2 regions of the Paenibacillus sp. EKM211P genome follow, and region 2 is predicted to be linked to the other one. Evidence: riboswitches for the same ligand, from Rfam matches in the RefSeq annotation. Region 2 holds a riboswitch; the other holds the start of a gene.
The links. Region 2 has a riboswitch for cyclic di-AMP ahead of G9G57_RS20385 (3D domain-containing protein). Riboswitches for the same ligand answer to the same signal wherever they lie in the genome.

Region 1 (3,990 bases), on a different contig from region 2:
TTTTTTGTTAAATACTTTTCGTCATATCCTCCCGTCACAGAAGCAGTCGTATGGACAACGGACCGCTCGTTAACTGTAATGCATAAAGATTGTCAGTTTTTCTGCAAAAGCTTCTTAATATCTCCTACAAGCTTGTCTGGAGTGGTTTGCGGCGCATAACGCTTAAATACGTTACCTTCTCGTGTAATTAAGAATTTAGTAAAATTCCATTTGATCGCTTTGGAGCCTAATACGCCTGGAGCAGTGTGGGTCAGGTAGCGAAATAGAGGATGTGCCTGATCACCGTTAACATCTGTCTTGGCGAACATGGGAAAAGTCACTCCGTAATTGAGTTGGCAAAACTCGGAGATCTCCTCGCTGGAACCCGGCTCTTGTTTGGCGAACTGGTTGCTGGGAAATCCCAAAATTTCGAGCCCCTGTTCATGATACTGGTCATATAGCTCTTGTAGCGCCTTGTACTGGGGGGTTAAGCCACATTTGCTGGCAGTATTCACGATAAGAAGAACTTTCCCTTCGTATGTGGATAACGGAATTTGTGCCCCTTGTAGGGTCTGTGCATCATATTTATATACGCTCATGATATCCCTCCTAATTAAATATTCTACAATTAAATTGTGAACAATTCAACAAGGGGTTGCAAGTCCAGAAGAGTCTACAGACATTGTGCATTGTAAAATCGTCTTTTGTTCAAAACGGTAAATCGCACTTCAAATGGAGCAAATTGAGGTGTTTCTTCTCATAAAAAAGGCTTCATTCGATAATTATCTAGTACATATAGCGCATTTTCTTTCTTTTTTATAAATAAAGGGCAACCGTACCATACCCTACGCCAATATTGACATGCCTTTCATTTTCAAAAAGAGGTGAAATACAGAGTTTTAGAGAGATACGAGAAGCATAGGTTGGTTGTAAGCGTTATCCTTAATCTTCTATGCTCTAAAGGGTGATTTATAGCCTTGCCGTTGAGCTTTACAGTCTTCCTTGCACGGGTGTATGATTCAAGACGTAATTTCAAATTAACAACAATGAAGCAACAACGAATTGTCTAAAGCGCTGAATTTTGCAGTTGCAAAAGCGGGGGAACCAACGAGTATATACGGCTTTGCAAGCCGTGTGTCTCATGGGGTGAATTTTCCGGCCAAGTGCCGTAAATAGGGCGACTCTCACGTCCGAATCCGACAGCTAACCTCGTAAGCGTACAGGGAGAGGCAACAAACCGCCGTGTGCAGCCATGGTTTATTTTATCATGGAATGTATGAAGCCGGAGGAAGCCTTTTTCCTTCGGCTTCTTTTTGTTGTCTTTTTATACCGGGAGAGGAGCTACTGATGGAAGGTCGGTTAATTATTGTCACTGCACCGAATGAAGCGGGCAGAAGTTTTGTGAAATTGCTTATGTTCAAAAAATTGGCGTTTGCAGTTCTCACAAATAGCACCCAGGAGGAACGACAGCTTAAAAAAATGGGTGTGGAGCACATTGTGCGCATCAATACGATGCAAGCGGGAAAATGGAATTTTCCTAAAAAAGAAATTGGTAGTGTGTATTTGTTCGAAAACAGCTTGAATCTAACTTGCCGTTTCCTGCAAATATGTCGGCCACTAACATCAGAATTGATCTATGTTATTACGCACGGCTGTAATCCACAAGGAATTTATCGGGGATTGGGAGCGGACCATGTGATCTACACATTGAACGGAGAGGTGGGTTTCCTGCTGAACGGATAAGCACTTATAACATAGCTGGTTTATGATTTTATGATGGAATCAAAAGGGCAATCTGAAAAGCGATACGGAGGGTATGAACATGATGGATTTATACATGCTGCTCGTAATGGCTGTGAGTTATGGAGTGATACTGCTGTTTGTACGCTGGTGTGATGCGCAGACCTCAAAAGGAGGGCGAAGAGGATGATCGTTGTGCTAGGACTTACGGCTATTGTGTTCGTGTATTTAATCTACGCACTCCTGAATCCTGAAAAATTCTAGTCAACTATAGGATCGAGCAGGCGGGAACAGCAGATCAAGAATGCAGCATCAGAGATGCAGATTTTCGCAAACGTGTGCACTCAATGGATGGTCTGAATCAGGTCTGTTGTTCCAAATGCAGGGGCATTTTAAGGAGGAATAGAGGATGGAGCTACTGCAAATTGGGATTGTGATCATCATATTGTTGCTCTTGGTAAAGCCGATGGGCACCTATATGTATCACGTATTCTCGAATGAACCGAATCGGACGGATCGTATTTTTGGTGGAACGGAAAAGCTGATTTATAAGGCTGTAGGTTTGAAGAAACAAGACAGCATGCGCTGGACCACGTATGCTATGAGTTTCATTGCAACCAATGTGGTGCTTGTGGGGATCAGCTACCTGCTATTGCGCTTGCAGGCTATACTTCCGGGCAATCCGGTTGGGAACAGTAATATGGAAGCATCATTGGCCTTTAATACAGTAATCAGCTTTATGACCAATACGAATCTCCAACATTACAGCGGAGAAAGCGGGCTTACGTATCTGACACAGATGGCGTTCGTCACGATGATGATGTTTACTTCGGCTGCTTCGGGGTTTTCGGTTGCTGCGGCTTTTATGAGGGGATTGACGCGGCGCGGTGAAGGGCTGGGTAATTTTTTTCAAGATTTTATTAAAGCCAACATACGGATTTTCCTGCCGCTTGCTTTTGTACTTACGCTGGTGCTGGTGGGATTAAAAGTACCACAGACGCTACAACCCACGGCGGATATTACGACTTTAAGTGGTACACAGCAGCAGATTGCTATGGGACCCATTGCCTCATTGGAATCCATCAAGCATTTGGGCACGAACGGGGGCGGTTTTGCGGGAGCTAATTCTGCGCATCCTTTTGAAAATCCAAATCCTTGGACGAACGTACTGGAAATTTTGGCAATGTGGGTAATGCCGGCTTCGCTGCCGTATACATTTGGATTGTTTGCCCGTAATCGCAAGCAGGGCTGGATTATTTTCAGCTCGATGATGGTCTTGTTCCTTATTTTTCTAACCATAACGTATGTGTCGGAGAAAACAGGTAATCCGTTAATTCAGGCACTGGGTATGGATGCATCTCAGGGAAGCATGGAAGGGAAAGAGGTTCGTTTCGGCATTGGACAATCGGCATTATTCACTGCGGTCACAACGGCGGCAACGACAGGTTCGGTCAATAATATGCATGATACATTGACCCCGCTAGGTGGTATGGCTGCTTTGGGAGAAATGATGCTAAACGTCATTTTTGGCGGCAAGGGCGTCGGGCTGATGAATATGCTGATGTATGCGATTCTGGGAGTGTTTATATGCGGACTGATGGTCGGAAGAACCCCGGAATTTATGGGTAGGAAAATTGAAGGCAAGGAAATGAAGCTGATTGCGATTGCCATTTTGGTACATCCGTTTCTTATTCTTGCTCCCACTGCGCTTGCGTTTATGAGTCATTGGGGATATGATGCGGTCTCTAACCCCGGATATCACGGGTTGACTCAGGTGCTCTATGAATATGCATCATCTGCGGCAAATAACGGCTCGGGATTTGAAGGTCTTTCGGATAACAACGTGTTTTGGAACGTTACGACAGGAGCGGTTATGTTCTTTGGACGATATGTATCCATGATTGCATTGCTGGCTGTGGCGGCTTCGTTGAATGCCAAAGCGCCGACCCCGGTGACGATGGGTACACTGCGCACGGACAACAAGCTGTTTGGAGCCATCCTAATCGGAGTGGTCCTGTTGATTGGTGCGTTAACCTTTTTGCCGGTGATCGTATTGGGTCCTGTAGCTGAATTTTTGACCATGTGATGAAGAATGAGCATAGAAGGAAAATGAGAATGGATGAACGGGGTGCTTGATCATGAAGGAACAACGCAAACGCATGCTGGATAGAAGCATCTTGAAGCAGGCGGTCAAGGATAGCTTTATCAAATTAAATCCGATGATCATGATGAAAAATCCTGTCATGTTCGTCGTGGAGATCGGTACATTGG
Region 2 (3,990 bases):
TTGAACCAGTTCCTTGACTTCTGCTCGCGTCAAAGCGTGCGGCTCTTTAAATCGTTCACTAAAGGGGATCGAGGACGGGCCTACAGGTGGCTCAGCATCTTCAGCCTTGCGTCCGGCATGGCCTAATTGAATGGCAATTTTGGCACCATACTTGTGGACTTCCTCTACCATTTTACGATATGCAGGAATATGTTCATCACTCCAAATGCCCAAATCACGATCCGTAATGCGCCCATCCGGATGAACCGCTGTCATTTCCACAATTATGAGTCCAGTCCCTCCTACCGCGCGACTCACATAATGGACATAATGCCAATCCGTCGGTTTGCCGTCCTTGGCCTCCACGCTGTATTGGCACATTGGGGGCATGACAATCCGATTTCTTAAAGAAAGCCCCTTTAATTGATAAGGAGTAAACAAGTCGGTCACTTTTATCCATCCTTCCCTCAATTCCAAGTCTGTAGCATTATGAATAGCATCCCCATTATACACCAGCTGTCACGGTATACCGAATCCTTTGTAAGGCTAAAACTTACGAAAATGCTCCAGTTTTCGTTCATGTTTAAGAGAATATGCGCGTTTACTTCGTCATCTTCACGGATATCCGCTTCATGATGTGCTTCTCTTCAGTCGTGTAGGACTTCACTCAATCACCAGCATAATTTTAATAGGACAGGTACATAATAGCTGAGAGCACCACTAGGTACCACTGCACGGAAAGGGGGAATACAAATGCGGTACAGGGGAGTGTTGCCATGTTTAGCACTGTTACTAGCATTTTCAAGTTTTCCCGTTCACGCTGACACGCCTCCCAACATCGGAACGCCCCATCCCAAGGAAGCTGCTGTCGCTACTTCGGTATATCAAAGTAAAGATCGAGCTACTCCAACATTAGCGATGCTACGAAAAAAGCATGCGGACATTTTTAAAATGTGCGGCCCGCACACCCGCCAAATTGCCTTAACCTTTGATGATGTGCCCGATTCAAGGTATACGCCGCAGGTTTTGGACGTATTACACGCAAACGGTATTAAAGCTACGTTTTTTATCGTCGGCCATCGTGCGGAAAAGCATCCGGGGATCATACGCCGCATCATCCGCGAGGGTCATGCTATAGGAAACCATTCCTATACTCATCCGGATTTCAGGAAGGCCACACCAGAACGCTTTCGCCACCAGATTACAAAAACAGAACGCATTTTAGAAGCCAGCGCAGGTTTTCGGCCCAGATTGATACGACCACCCTATGGTGAAATCACGGAGCCTCAAATTCAGTGGGCGCGTCGTCATGGGTACATGATCGTCAATTGGAATGTGGACTCTCTAGACTGGAAGGGATTAAGCAAAACACAGATTCAGCGTAACGTGATCCCGGCTACCAGACCTGGCTCCATTATTTTAATGCATGCAGGTGGAGGTCAAAGTTCCAACTTGCAAGGTACTGTCCAAGCTTTGCCGGGTCTAATCCACTCTTTAAAAGCTAAGGGCTACAAGTTTGTCACAGTCCCCCGGCTACTTCACACATCGGAACGAAAATAACAGTATGTCTAAGCCTCGTATATACCAACAACGTAAAAAGGCTGCCTTGACGAGCAGAATGCTTCTGCTTGTAAGACAGCCTTTTTTAGCGATAAACGACCGTACTGATAAGAAGTCGTCCCAGTTATATGTTGTGTGCTATAATATTAAGTTTACATAATATATATTATGTTTAATGAAATCAAATATATGCACAATGCTATTTATCAATAACGTACAGTTTCACATTTTGGAAGCCGAAGTCGTTCACGAATGATTTGTTGCCAGGGATAAAGATATCAATCCGCTTTCCGGTAATAGCGCTGCCCTGATCACGGGCAACGGCTACAAAAGAATGGTCTGGCAAGCCGGGATGGGAATAGCCTGTAACTAGCACCTTTGTTCCCATAGGAATGACTTTCGGGTCTACTGCAATTGTACCCAGTTTAAGCGGATTACCGTAGTAATCGACTGCACCCCATTTGCCATTTTCATCAGCTGCGGCTGAATATGCTGTTGCTTTAACATCAACAACTTTACTGTAATTGAATGTTTTGCCCCATGCTTCAATTGTTGGCCTCTCATTCGCTGGTGCTTTCTCCGTAAGAAGCTGTGGTTTCGAATCCGAAGCCGCCTTCACACTTTTTTCGTCTGGCATTTTAATTTGTAGACCTGCATATATGTTGTTGGACGCAATATCCGGGTTAGCCTTCGTCAAGTCATCTACCGATACCCCATAACGTTGAGCAAGCAAAAAGAAAGTATCGCCTTCTTTGGCAGTATGAAGCGAAGCAGCATTTGCTACTCCAGCTGTCTGTGCCAATCCTGCAATCGCTGCGGCAAGCACCGCAAATTTCATGGTTTTTCCAATATGTTTTAAGTGTTTCAAAGATATGTACCTCCTCTGTTATGCCTGCGAAGTTAGCTGTCGGATTCGGACTCAGGAGAAGCCCTATGCTTGTGCAATTCACCCCTAGGCATATTCCACAACATCTATATGACGCATTGGAATAATTGCCGTTGTTACGTCCCCCGCACTTCCCATGGTTTGAGCCCAGCACCTGAGTAATTGTTATCATTGCTGCTGCCCCGGTAAGTTTTGGCTTACTGCATAATATCACAATTTTGTAACCTTATCTGCATGAAAATGTTGGGAATCTTGAACATCATACTATATCCATTACAATTTTGTCATCAAAAATCGGTTTTTTGTTACGAAAATATGGAGATATGGTGACAAAAGGAGAAAAGCCCTCCGTGAAATATCATCACGAGAGGGCTTTGTCAATAATTCATAAAAGCATTTTCTTACAGCACTTTAGCCAGAAAATCACGGGTACGATCATGGCTTGGAGTTCCGAAAACTTGCTCCGGCGTACCTTGCTCTATAATTTGACCGTTGTCCATAAAGATGATTCGGTCTCCTACCTCACGAGCAAAGCCCATTTCATGCGTCACGATCACCATCGTCATGCCGCCTTCAGCGAGCTTCTTCATCACATCCAGAACCTCTCCAACCATTTCAGGGTCCAGGGCAGAGGTAGGTTCATCAAACAGCATTACGTGCGGCTGCATGGCGAGAGCACGTGCTATCGCTATACGTTGCTTTTGACCGCCAGATAACTGGTTCGGGTAGGTATTCTTCTTATCCTCAAGACCCACGGTCCGCAGGAGCTCCAACGCAATTTTCTCCGCTTCTTTCCCCGATTGCTTCTTCACCTGCGTTGGTGCAAGCGTCAGATTCTGCAGTATTGTTTTATGCGGAAACAGATTAAAATGTTGGAAAACCATCCCCATCTTCTCCCGAGTCGCATTAATATTATGACCACGGGCCGTAATCGGCTCACCCTCAAACAAGATTTCCCCTTCTGTTGGCTGTTCCAACAGATTCATACAACGCAAAAACGTACTTTTCCCCGAACCACTCGGGCCGATAATGACGACTACTTCACCTTTGGCGATATCTATATCAATGCCTTTTAAAATTTCATTCTTACCGAATGATTTACGCAGTTGTTTAACGGTGATCACTGGCTCTCAACTTCCTTTCCCATAAACCCAACAGCTTAGATAAGCTGAATGTCATTACAAAATAAATAGCGGCTGCGATTACGAATGGACTTAAGCCTTCGTAGGTAATATTCTTAATGACCTGGGCTTGATACATAATGTCCACCATCCCAATGGTCGAAATAATAGAAGATTCTTTAATGATCGTAATGAACTCATTACCAATAGCAGGCAATATAGATTTAAATGCTTGCGGTAAAATAACGTGACGCATCGCTTTGCCTCGTCCCATCCCGAGCGAGCGGGCAGCTTCCATCTGTCCACGGTCTACGGCCTGAATACCAGCACGGAAAATTTCAGCCAAATATGCCGAACTATTCAGAGACAAAGTAATTATACCGGACTGGAGTGGCGTAAAATTAACACCTAACGTCAAAGCAACTCCGTAATGAATGATCATAA

Region 1: another riboswitch for cyclic di-AMP. It lies ahead of G9G57_RS07985 (hypothetical protein); the one in region 2 lies ahead of G9G57_RS20385 (3D domain-containing protein).

The regions. Positions count from the first base shown of each region.
Region 1 is NZ_JAAMNS010000003.1:401,536-405,525, forward strand. Features, by position in the region: gene G9G57_RS07980 (glutathione peroxidase) at 93-578, opposite strand; cyclic di-AMP (ydaO/yuaA leader) riboswitch at 1,042-1,213, shown strand; gene G9G57_RS07985 (hypothetical protein) at 1,327-1,722, shown strand; gene kdpF (K(+)-transporting ATPase subunit F) at 1,906-1,983, shown strand; gene kdpA (potassium-transporting ATPase subunit KdpA) at 2,129-3,805, shown strand; gene kdpB (potassium-transporting ATPase subunit KdpB) at 3,858-3,990, shown strand, end outside.
Region 2 is NZ_JAAMNS010000016.1:99,215-103,204, reverse strand. Features, by position in the region: gene G9G57_RS20395 (NADH:flavin oxidoreductase/NADH oxidase) at 1-429, opposite strand, end outside; gene G9G57_RS20390 (polysaccharide deacetylase family protein) at 733-1,539, shown strand; gene G9G57_RS20385 (3D domain-containing protein) at 1,739-2,407, opposite strand; cyclic di-AMP (ydaO/yuaA leader) riboswitch at 2,414-2,583, opposite strand; gene G9G57_RS20380 (amino acid ABC transporter ATP-binding protein) at 2,827-3,549, opposite strand; gene G9G57_RS20375 (ABC transporter substrate-binding protein/permease) at 3,536-3,990, opposite strand, start outside.